Regions from separate parts of the Bradyrhizobium sp. WBOS08 genome, predicted to be linked through region 1. Evidence: riboswitches for the same ligand, from Rfam matches in the RefSeq annotation. Region 1 holds a riboswitch; the other holds the start of a gene.
The links. Region 1 has a riboswitch for cobalamin ahead of DCM80_RS23435 (DUF1636 domain-containing protein). Riboswitches for the same ligand answer to the same signal wherever they lie in the genome.
Positions count from the first base shown of each region.

Region 1 (5,424 bases):
CCTGCGAACAGCCGGCCGTCGACCTCGGGCAGCACCACATGCATGGCGAGATCGCCCGGCGAGAGACCGCGCAGCGACTCTGCCCAGTCCTCGCGCCGCGCCGTCGCGAGCGCGACCTGGAACACCGGGCACGAAGCTTGGTCGAACGGCGTCGTGCCGTCGTCGCCGATGGCCGAGAATGCCGTCACGTTGACGATCGCGGCCGGAGGATTTTGCGCGAGATGCGCGCGCAACCAATCGGCGACGCCGGGCGCTTTCAACGAGGTGACGAACACGCCGTAGGAGTCAAAGCCCTCCTCGCGCAGCGCGGCAATCAGGGCATCGACCGGACCCGTATCCGCGGCCGTGAGATAGGAGCGATAGAAAGCCACCAGCGCGAGCGGCCTGCCCGCACGCGAGGCCGGCGCAGCAATGACGCCGCGCGAGGGATCGTAGAAGCCCATCTCGGGCACGGTCAGCTCGCCAGTGACCGGTCCGGCATAAAGTCCCGAGGCCAGCGCGAGCTGCGCGATCGCCGCCTGCGCGGCGACCGGACCGCCGGTGTCGCAGAGCACCTTGAGCCGGCGCAGCGTCGACAGGGGCAAGGTCGAGTAGGCATCGAGCCGCGTGTCGTCGCGGCCGTCCGCCGGCAGCACGGCGAGCGCGACGCCGCGATCCTGCGCCAGCTGCTGCAGGGCCGTGAGACCATAGGACCAGTAGGATTCGCCGCCGATCAGCCGCACCAGAATGCCGCGCGCCTGCGACAGCGTCTTCTCGATATAGGTGTCGACCGAGAGCGGATGGCGCAGCTCCGCGAGATTGGCGAGCCGCAGCGACGGAAGGCTATGGCGGCCACGGCGCCACCCGGCCGCGAACGCCGCAAGGTCGGAATCCGAATACGAGAGCACCACGAGATCGGCCGGGTCGTGGCCGATGTCCCTGGGCGTCGCGGTCTCCTCCAGACCGCGGCTCTCGCGGAAGACGACGTGCATCAGATACCAAGTCCTGACCTGATCGCGGCCTCATCGATATCGCCGTGCTCACCGATCACGACGAGCTTGGACTGCCTGAGACCTGCGCCCCAGGGCTTGTCGAACTGGTGACGCACGCGCTCGCCCACGGCCTGAAGCAGCAGGCGCATCGGCTTGCCCGCGACCGCGATATAGCCTTTGGCGCGCAGCACGTTCTGCTCGCGCGCCAGGCGCTGCACGGAGGCAACGAGCGCATCGATGTCGGCGACCTCAGGAAGGTCGATCACGACGGAAGCGAAATCATCGTGCTCGTGCTCCTCCTCGCCGTCATGATGCGAGGGGCGCGCGGCGAGATCGTTCTCGGCGGCAGCGCCGAGCCCGAGGATGACGCGGGCGTCGATCGCGCCGTCGGTGATGGGCAGCATCGGCACGCGGCGCGGCATCTCGGCAATGATCGCCGCCTTGGCCGCTTCGATCCCGGCGCTGCCGGCGAGATCGGCCTTGGTCAGCAGCACGATGTCGGCGCAGGCGATCTGGTCCTCGAACACTTCCGACAGCGGCGTCTCGTGATCGAGATTGACGTCCGCCGCGCGCTGCGCCTCGACGGCGTCAGGATCGGGCGCGAAGCGGCCGGCCGCGACGGCTTCGGCATCGGCCAGCGCGATCACGCCGTCGACCGTGATGCGCGAGCGGATCTCAGGCCAATCAAACGCCTTCAAGAGCGGCTTCGGCAGCGCCAGGCCCGAGGTCTCGATCAGGATGTGATCGGGCCGCACCGTGCGCGCGAGCAATTGCTCCATGGTCGGGATGAAATCGTCGGCGACGGTGCAGCAGATGCAGCCATTGGCGAGCTCGACGATGTTTTCTTCCGGGCAATTGGCGTCGGCGCAGGACTTCAATATCTCGCCGTCGACGCCCTCGCTGCCGAACTCGTTGACGAGCACCGCGAGCTTCCTGCCGTTGGGATTCGCGAGCAGATGCTGGATCAGCGTCGTCTTGCCGGAACCGAGGAAACCGGTGACCACCGTAACCGGAACTTTTGCGAGCGAGCTCATTCGGCGGCCTCCGGCACGATTGCAATGGGGGGAATGCGGGCAAGCGACTGCTTGCGGAATATTTCCGGCCGGCTGCGCCAGGGCACGAGCCCATCCGGCGCGGCCGCATAGGCCGCAGCACCCGCGACCACGTCCTGCGCGTTCGCCTCCGACAGGCGGCCATAGACATAGGACCAGCGGCCGGGCGCGCTGAGCGCCACCGAGCAGCCCTGGCTGCAGGCCGACAAGCATTCGACGGGAACCACGTTGACGCCCTCGGGCACGCCGGCCTCGAGGATCGCACCGTGCAGGCGCTTGCCGGGCGTGGTCTCGCCCTCGCCAAGCGTCTGGCCGGCGCGGCAGGTGATGCAGACGTGAAGTGTGACGGTCATCGCCTCTTCCAGATAACAGCGGGAGGCGATGAGGCACACGGACCATTCGTCAGAAGGTCCGTTTCCCCGTCGCGGAACACCCCGTCCGCCGGTCCAAAACTCGTCCGCGCTGGCAGGTCTCCCGGCTTGCGGAGCAGGGTTTTGCCCTTCGATCCCCGCCTTCCCGATTTCCGTGGAAATCAGTGGCTTTGGGCATCTCTCCGGTCACGGTCGCGGGGGCGGCTGCATTTTGGACCCCAATCTTGCCGATTCGGCCCCTATCGCATTCCCTCTTCGCCTGTCATAGGACAGGAACCAACGCCGGGTCACCATTTGCCGGTGGCCGCCTCTTGTCAAGCCGAAGGACCGGATCCAATGACGCCTGAACCGGACACCCAAACACCTGAGGAAACCGACGCCAGGCACGCCCAGAAAATGGCGAAGAAGAAAGCCGCCCGCGACAAGATCATGGCGACCAAGAGCGGCGAGAAGGGCCTCATCATCGTCCATACCGGCGCCGGCAAAGGCAAGTCGTCCTCGGCCTTCGGCATGATCGTGCGCTGCGTCGCCCATGGCTTCCCCTGCGCGGTGGTGCAATTCATCAAGGGCGCCTGGGACACCGGCGAGCGGCGCCTGCTCACCGGCCATTTCGGCGAGCTCTGCCAGTTCCACGCGATGGGCGAAGGCTTCACCTGGGAGACGCAGGACCGCGCCCGCGACATCGCCGCCGCGCGCGCCGGCTGGGAGAAGGCCAAGGAGCTTATCCTCGACGAGAGCTTGCGGATGGTCGTGCTCGACGAGATCAACATCGCGCTGCGTTACGATTATCTCGACATCGCCGAGGTCGTCGGGTTCCTGACCACCTCGAAGCCGCCGCTGACTCACGTCGTGCTCACCGGACGCAACGCCAAGGACGAACTGATCGAGATCGCCGACCTCGTCACCGAGATGACGCTGGTCAAGCATCCCTTCCGCTCCGGCATCAAGGCGCAGGCCGGCGTCGAGTTCTGAAGTTGATGATGAGACCAGGTTCAAATGCTGCGCCGAGGGAAGCGTGCTCCCTCCCCCGCTTGCGGGGGAGGGCTGGGGAGAGGGTTGTCTCCGCGGTGGGATTCCCCAAGAGGATAGAACCCTCTCCCGGCGCGCTGGACGATGCTTCGCATCGCCCGGACGCGCCGACCTCTCCCGCAAGCGGGAGAGGTGCACCGAGCGCGCAGCCGCTTGATTCAACTCGATCCCAAGCGCTTTAGAAGGGCGCCGATGGCACGCGCGCTGATGATCCAGGGGGCCGGCTCGGACGTGGGCAAATCGCTCATCGTCGCCGGCTTGGCGCGCGCGTTCACGCGGCGAGACCTGCGCGTGGTGCCGTTCAAGCCGCAGAACATGTCGAACAACGCGGCCGTCACCATCGATGGCGGCGAGATCGGCCGCGCCCAGGCCTTGCAGGCGCTCGCCGCAGGCGTCGAGCCGCACACCGATATGAACCCGGTGCTGCTGAAGCCCGAGACCGATGTCGGCGCGCAGGTCATCGTTCACGGCAAGCGCATCGCCACGGCGCGCGCGCGCGACTACGCGGCAATGAAGCCCTCGCTGATGGGCGCGGTGCTGGAGAGCTTCGAGCGCTTGAAGGCGCGCGCCGACCTCGTGCTGGTCGAAGGTGCCGGCAGCCCGGCGGAAGTCAACCTGCGCAAGGCCGACATCGCCAACATGGGTTTTGCCCGCAAGGCCGACGTACCGGTCGTGTTGGTCGGCGACATCGACCGCGGCGGCGTCATCGCGCAGCTCGTCGGCATCAAGACGGTGATCGACCCCGAGGATGCCGCGATGATTCAAGGCTTCGTCATCAACAAATTCCGCGGCGATCCCACGCTGTTCGACGACGGCTACAGGCTGATCGAACACAAGACCGCCTGGCGCGGCTTCGGCGTGCTGCCCTGGTTCACGCGCGCCGGCGAGCTGCCGGCCGAGGACGCGCTCGGCCTGAGCGACGCGCGCAAGCCCGGCCAATGCAAGATCGCCTGCCTGGCGCTGTCGCGCATCGCCAATTTCGACGACCTCGATCCGCTGAAGCTGGAGCCCGGCGTCGATCTCGTGATGGTGCGCCCAGGTGAAGCGATTCCCGGCGACGTCCGCCTCGTCATCATCCCCGGCTCGAAATCCACCCGCGGCGATCTCGCCTTCCTGCGCGCGCAGGGCTGGGACATCGACCTGCTCGCGCATCATCGCCGCGGCGGCCACGTGCTCGGCCTCTGCGGCGGCTATCAGATGCTGGGGCGCAGCGTTGCCGACCCAGATGGCATCGAGGGCCCCGCGGGCGACACGCCCGGACTTGGGCTGCTGGATGTCGAGACGGTGATGAGCCCGCAGAAGACGCTGACGCGTGTTGCGGCCGTGCATGCTGCCACGAAACAGGCGATCGAGGCCTATGAGATCCACATCGGCCGCACCGACGGACCGGATCGCATCCGCCCCTTCGCAAAGCTGAACGGCGAGCCCGAGGGCGCGATCTCGCGCGACGGCCGCGTGCAGGGCAGCTATCTGCACGGCCTGTTCACGTCGGATGATTTCCGCAAGGCGTATCTGGCAAAGCTCGACATTCCCGCCGGCAATGAGCCCTATCTGGGCCGGGTCGAAAGCGCGCTCGAGGCGCTGGCCGATCACATCGAGAAACATCTCGACGTCGCAGGCCTGCTCGCGCTAACGCGCTAGAGGTGAACCGGTGGCGCGGCTCGTTCACCTCTCCCGCTTGCGGGAGAGGTCGGCGCGTCCGGGCGATGCGAAGCATCGTCCCGCGCGCCGGGTGAGGGCTTTCTCCTCTGGGGGATTGCCCCGTTGCGGAAACACCCTCTCCCCGACCCTCTCCCGCAAGCGGGAGAGGGAGTGCACCTCGCTCGTTGCAGCGATCAGGCTCGTGTTTATCGTAATCTAGTCCAGGACTTTTCCGACGCGTGTCCATTCGGTTTCGCTGCCGGGTAGCCCGAGGCGCAGCCATGTCGGCTCGCGCGCAAACACGCGCGACCAGATATGGCCATGAGCCAGCTTCTCCTGCGCAGCCAGCGCGTCAGGCGT
Region 1 is NZ_CP028988.1:5,018,764-5,024,187, reverse strand. It holds gene cobN (cobaltochelatase subunit CobN) at 1-971, opposite strand, end outside; gene cobW (cobalamin biosynthesis protein CobW) at 971-2,005, opposite strand; gene DCM80_RS23435 (DUF1636 domain-containing protein) at 2,002-2,376, opposite strand; cobalamin riboswitch at 2,470-2,690, opposite strand; gene cobO (cob(I)yrinic acid a,c-diamide adenosyltransferase) at 2,731-3,366, shown strand; gene DCM80_RS23425 (cobyric acid synthase) at 3,616-5,064, shown strand; gene cobD (threonine-phosphate decarboxylase CobD) at 5,281-5,424, opposite strand, start outside.

Region 2 (5,424 bases), 1.2 Mb from region 1:
GATCGTCCTGATGCTGGTCACCTCGATCCTGTCGATGGTGATGTCGAGCCAGGTCGGCGTCCTCCTGGACGAGCTGACCAATCGCTACATCCCGGCCTACAGCCATCTGGCCCGCGCCAACATCCATTCGCTGGAGCGGGCGCTGGCGCTGCGGCGGGTGGTGATGACCAGGATGGAGGCGCCATCGGACGAGCAGGCCTATGCGGCGCGCCTTCGCGACTTCGAGGAATCCGACCGCAAGATCGAGGAGGACGCCGAGGCCGCACGCAAGCTCATCAACATGATCATCGACGACCCCAGGACCTATTCCGACAATGCCGCCCTGGGGCGGATCGATATTCGCATCGAGACCGCCGTCACCGAGCTGCGCCGCGACCTGAGCGAGGACCATGCGAAGCTGCTCAAGCAGGCCGATGCCAGGCAGATGACGGAGGTCCGCGGCACGCTGGAACACATCGACGTGGTGCGCGACCAGTTCAACCGCAAGGTCGATGCGATCCGCGCCGACATGCTGACGCAGGTCTTCTTCTCGACGACGCAGGTGATCGGCCGCCAGCATCAGGCGATCGTCGTCTCGGGCGTCGTGACGTTGCTCGCGGCGATTGTCGGCTTCGTCTTTGCCCTGATGGTGTCCAGCGGCATCACGCGCCCGGTGCGGCTGCTGCTCGCCGGCACCCGCGAGGTCGAGGCAGGCCGCTTCGACAAGACCATCACCGTCTCCACCCAGGACGAGATCGGCGAGCTCGCCGCGGCCTTCAACCGCATGACCGAGCAGCTCAGACACAACGAGCGCATCCGCGAGACCTTCGGCCGCTACATCGATCCCAAGGTGGTGCAGGGGCTGATCGACCGGCCGGAGATCGCGATCGACGGCGAGCGCCGGGTCATGACCATCATGTTCTGCGACATGAGCGGCTTCACCTCGATGAGCGAGGGCATGACGCCGCGCGGCCTCGTCAAGGTGATGAACCACTATTTCACGGTGATGTCCGCACCCGTCAGGAACAATCGCGGCATCATCGACAAGTATATCGGCGATGCCATCATGTCCTATTGGGGGCCGCCCTTCATCGAGGACGACGAGCAGGCCCTCCTGGCCGGCACCGCGGCGATCGAGATGGCCGATCAGGTGCCCGCGCTGCAGCGGCAGCTGCCCGACCTGCTCGGCATCCGTGCCATGCCCGCGCCGTGCGATTTGCGGATCGGCATCGCTACCGGCGAGGTGCTGACCGGCAGCATCGGCTCCGAGCTGATGATGAGCTTCACCGTGATGGGCGATGCCGTGAACCTGGCCTCGCGGCTGGAAGCGGTCAACAAGGTCTACGGCACCCGCATCCTGATCTCGCAGGCCACCGCCGAGGCGATCGGATCGCGGCTCGAGCTGCGCGAGATCGATCGCCTGGCGGTCGCCGGCCAGAGCGCGCCGCAGCCGATCTTCGAGGTGATGGCGAGGGCGGGCGGGCTCACCGATGCGCAAGCCAGCCTGCGCGCGCACTATGCCGAGGCGCTCGCCGCCTATCGTACCAGGCGCTTCGATGCGGCGCGCGCTGCCTTCAACGCGGCCCTCGAAGCCGTTCCCGGTGACGGGCCCTCGCGCACGATGCTCGGCCGCATCGCGCAGCTCGAGGCGAGCCCGCCCGACGAGGGATGGGACGGCGCCTGGCGGCTCGACAGCAAATAGGCTGCCCGCATCGGAAAAATTGCTTCTGCTCGATAACGATGTTCGCCGTGACCTATTTCCCGGGCTTAGGTTGGATGTCCTTGAGGCGTTTGATGGGGACACGCCGATGCCAGAACTTCAGGACAGGCTGGAACGGTTTGAGACGCTCACCGCCGAATGCGAGCTGATCGCCAAGCTCGCCACCGACGGCAGCAAGCGCGAGTTCTATCTGAAGCTTTCGGAGCAGTACCGTCAGTTGGCGGTCGACATGCGGCAGGCGATCGCGACCGAGGCTGCGGCCTGAGGCCGGCTGCAATCCGTTCTTAAGGTTTGGCGCGCATCCTGATGGCATGCGGGCGTCGTTGATCGGCGATGCCCGTGGTGGGAAGGCCGGAGTTCGCTGCAATGCAGCGCGCACCGGAACGTCATTGTCGTGCTAGACAGGGCATCCCATGCGCCTCGTTGCCGTGATCATCATCGCGCTCATGACGGCGGCCTGCGACCAGGAGCAGGACATCACCGGCTCGACGACGCCGGCCTGCCCCTTGCGGGCCTACAGCTACAATCCCCGCGACCTGAACCAGTGCGTCGCCGCCTGCAAAGCATGCGATCGCGGCACCACCGTCACCTGCTCGACCTCCTGCACCCTCAAGGGCGCGCGCTGAGATCCAGCGGCGGCGGGAACGGCGACCGCGAGATCGCCTCGTTCGCGGCAGGGCTATCGCATACGGCTCTCCGACAGCTGAGCGCACGCCTCGTCCTTCGAGACGACCGCTCCGCGGTCTCCTCAGGATGAGGCTAAGCAGCAGTTGCCTACGAAATAGCTGCCACGCACTCCGACCTCATCCTGAGGGCCCGCCGGAGGCGGGCGTCTCGAAGGATGGCCGCAAGTGAGCTTCTGGTCACGTTGTGACGATATGCGATGGCCCTGCGCTCGCGAGGGAGCGCCGGCGGTGCTTAGGCACCGGAACGATTCACTTGGGTTAATCATTGAAGAGGCAGCAGGACGTGGAGTCCGATGGAAATGGGTATGCTCGATCCCGGTCGATTTCTGGTGTCGTGCTCGCATTGCGAGGCCTGGCCGATGGCCGCTAATGTGAAGCGGTCGAGCTGGTCGGCGTCTCCGCATGAGGTCCGTTTCGTCTGCCCGCGCTGCCGCCGCGAGGAAACCGCGATCGTCTCGGCCTCCGGCGAACTGACCCCAGTCAAGCGCGTCGATGTTCCGCCACGCGATGTCACGGCCGCCTGGGCCCAGGCGCAACGTCCGCGCGGACGGACCTGAGCGCCGCCCAACGGTCGATTGACACGCTGCCGGGGCGACACTTAAATGGCCGGCGACGGTTCTCCTCACGGAGATCAAAAGGGAATGTGGTGCGGGATGTCCCAATGCCGGGATCTATCTCAACGCCACGGCTGCCCCCGCAACTGTAAGCGGTGAATCTTTCGTCCTGTGCCACTGGGAATCTCGGTCCTGGGAAGGCGACGCAAGGTAACGACCCGCGAGCCAGGAGACCTGCCGTCAGCCGTGGTCACACGCGAAGATGTCGGTCGGGGAGTACAGACATTGGCTTCATCGGAGCAGTCCGCCGCTCTGCCGTGAAACCTCGTTCGCTGTGACGTGCCACTGACGTCATCCGAGGTTACAACAATGTCTCGTCTCGTTTCTGCCGCCTGGCGCCTCAGCGCCGGCCTGCTCGCGTCCGTCTCGCTCCATTCGCTCGATCTATCCTCCGCCTTCGCCCAGCAGGGGCTTGCCGAGCAATTGCCGCCGATCGAGGTAAGCAAGCCCGCCGATCAGAACCGCACGCGGGCGAGGGCGACCGGTGAGGGCGAGGCGACGCGGCCGCGGCGCACCGCGAACGTTGCGCCGCCAGGCGATGGCACCGGCTCATCCGGCTCGGGCTCTGAGGCTGTCGGCGGCGGCGGCGGTATCGTCGGGGCCGCCACGACCGTGATCACGGCCGCGGATATCGCGCATTCGCCGTCGCAGACGCTTGCCGAGATCATCGCAACACAGGTGCCGGGAGCCCAGATCACGACGTTCTATGGCGGCCAGATCGGCGCCAAGACCAGCGTGGACCTGCGCGGCTTCGGCGCCTTTGCCACCGCCAACACGCTGGTGCTGGTCAACGGCCGGCGCCTCAACGACATCGACATGGCGCAGGTGGACCTCTCCACCATCCCGCTCAATTCCATCGAGCGCATCGAGATCACGCGCGGCAATTCCGGCGCGGTGCTCTACGGCGACAACGCGGTCGGCGGCGTGATCAACATCGTCACCAGGACCGGCGCCGGCGGACCGCCCGTGACTGCGCGCATCGAGGCCGGCTTCGGCTCGTTCAACACCCGGCTCGGCAACGTCTCGACCGCGCTCAATTCCGGGCCATGGTCGACCTCGTTCTACGGCAATGCCGTCAGGACCGACGGCTATCGCGACAACAATCGCTATTCGCAGCAGAACGGTGTCGGCAATCTCAACTACACCACGCCGGGCCTGAGCGCGTTTCTCACCGTCACCGGCGACAATCAGGAGCTGCGGCTGCCAGGCGGTCGCACCGTCGATCCCTCGATCGGCCTCGACGAGCTCAGGACCAACCGCCGAGGCACCAGCACGCCCTTCAATGCCGCCAACCAGCAGGGCTTCAGCGCGACGGCCGGGTTCACCAGGACCCTGGTCAACGGCGTCGATCTCATCGTCGACGGCGGTGTGCGCGACAAGAAGCAGCAGAGTACGTTTTTCTCCAGCCCGACGCCGGTTCCGGCTTTCTTCACCTCGACTTATGTCGAGTCCCAACTGACGAATTGGTCGATCACGCCGCGGCTCAGCGTGAAGAGCCTGTTGCTCGGCCTGCCGTCGCAGCTCCTGACCGGCATCGACTATTACGATGCGAGCTTTGAGCAGGACCGCGGCGCCGGGCAGGGGCTCGCCGCCTGGCACAATTACGACCTGAGGCAGCAGACGGTCGCAGGCTATTTCCAGCACACATTGGGCGTGCTGCCTACGACCGACGTCTCCTACGGCGCGCGGGTGCAGAACGTCCGTCTCGCGGCACGCGACAATTTCGATGCGGCGGCGCCGTTCAACGCCGATATCGGTGCGCTGCCGCTGACGAGCGACGAGACCCAATATGCGCTGCATCTCGGGGCCGAGCATCGTCTCAACGACGTGGTCTCGCTGTTCGCTCGCGCCGCGCGCGCGTTCCGCACGCCTGACGTCGACGAGCGCCTGTCCTCGGGGCCGTCCTTCGATCCCCTGACCTTCGCCGCGATCCCGCAAACGTTCCAGCTCAAGACCCAGACCTCGCAGGACATCGAGGGCGGTCTGCGCATCAAGGGCGGCGGTCTGCAGCTACAGAGCAGTCTCTATCTGATGGACCTCACCAACGAGGTCCATTTCAACCCGGTGCTGTTCTACAACACCAATCTCGACCCGACCCGGCGCTACGGCTCGGAGACCAGTCTGTCCTATCGCGTCAACGATGCCCTGCTGCTGCGCTCCGGCATGGCCTATACCCGCGCGGTCTTCCGCGAAGGCGCCTGGGCCGGCAACGATGTGCCGCTGGTGTCGCGCTATACGGCGAGTGCAGGTGTCAGCTGGAACATCTGGCAGAACTACCTGGTGCTCGATGCCACCGCGCGCTTCTGGAGCGAACGGCGCATGGACAACGACCAGGCGGGCACCCAGAAGCCGATCCCGGCCGGCGGCACGATCGATCTCAAGCTCAGCGGCCAGGTTGAGCGCTATTTCTGGTCGCTCAGCATCA
Region 2 is NZ_CP028988.1:6,249,293-6,254,716, reverse strand. It holds gene DCM80_RS29495 (adenylate/guanylate cyclase domain-containing protein) at 1-1,681, shown strand, start outside; gene DCM80_RS29490 (hypothetical protein) at 1,788-1,964, shown strand; gene DCM80_RS29485 (hypothetical protein) at 2,113-2,325, shown strand; gene DCM80_RS29480 (hypothetical protein) at 2,679-2,942, shown strand; cobalamin riboswitch at 2,982-3,196, shown strand; gene DCM80_RS29475 (TonB-dependent receptor) at 3,309-5,424, shown strand, end outside.
Region 2: linked by a shared signal. The riboswitch ahead of DCM80_RS29475 (TonB-dependent receptor) and the one ahead of DCM80_RS23435 (DUF1636 domain-containing protein) in region 1 are both predicted to bind cobalamin.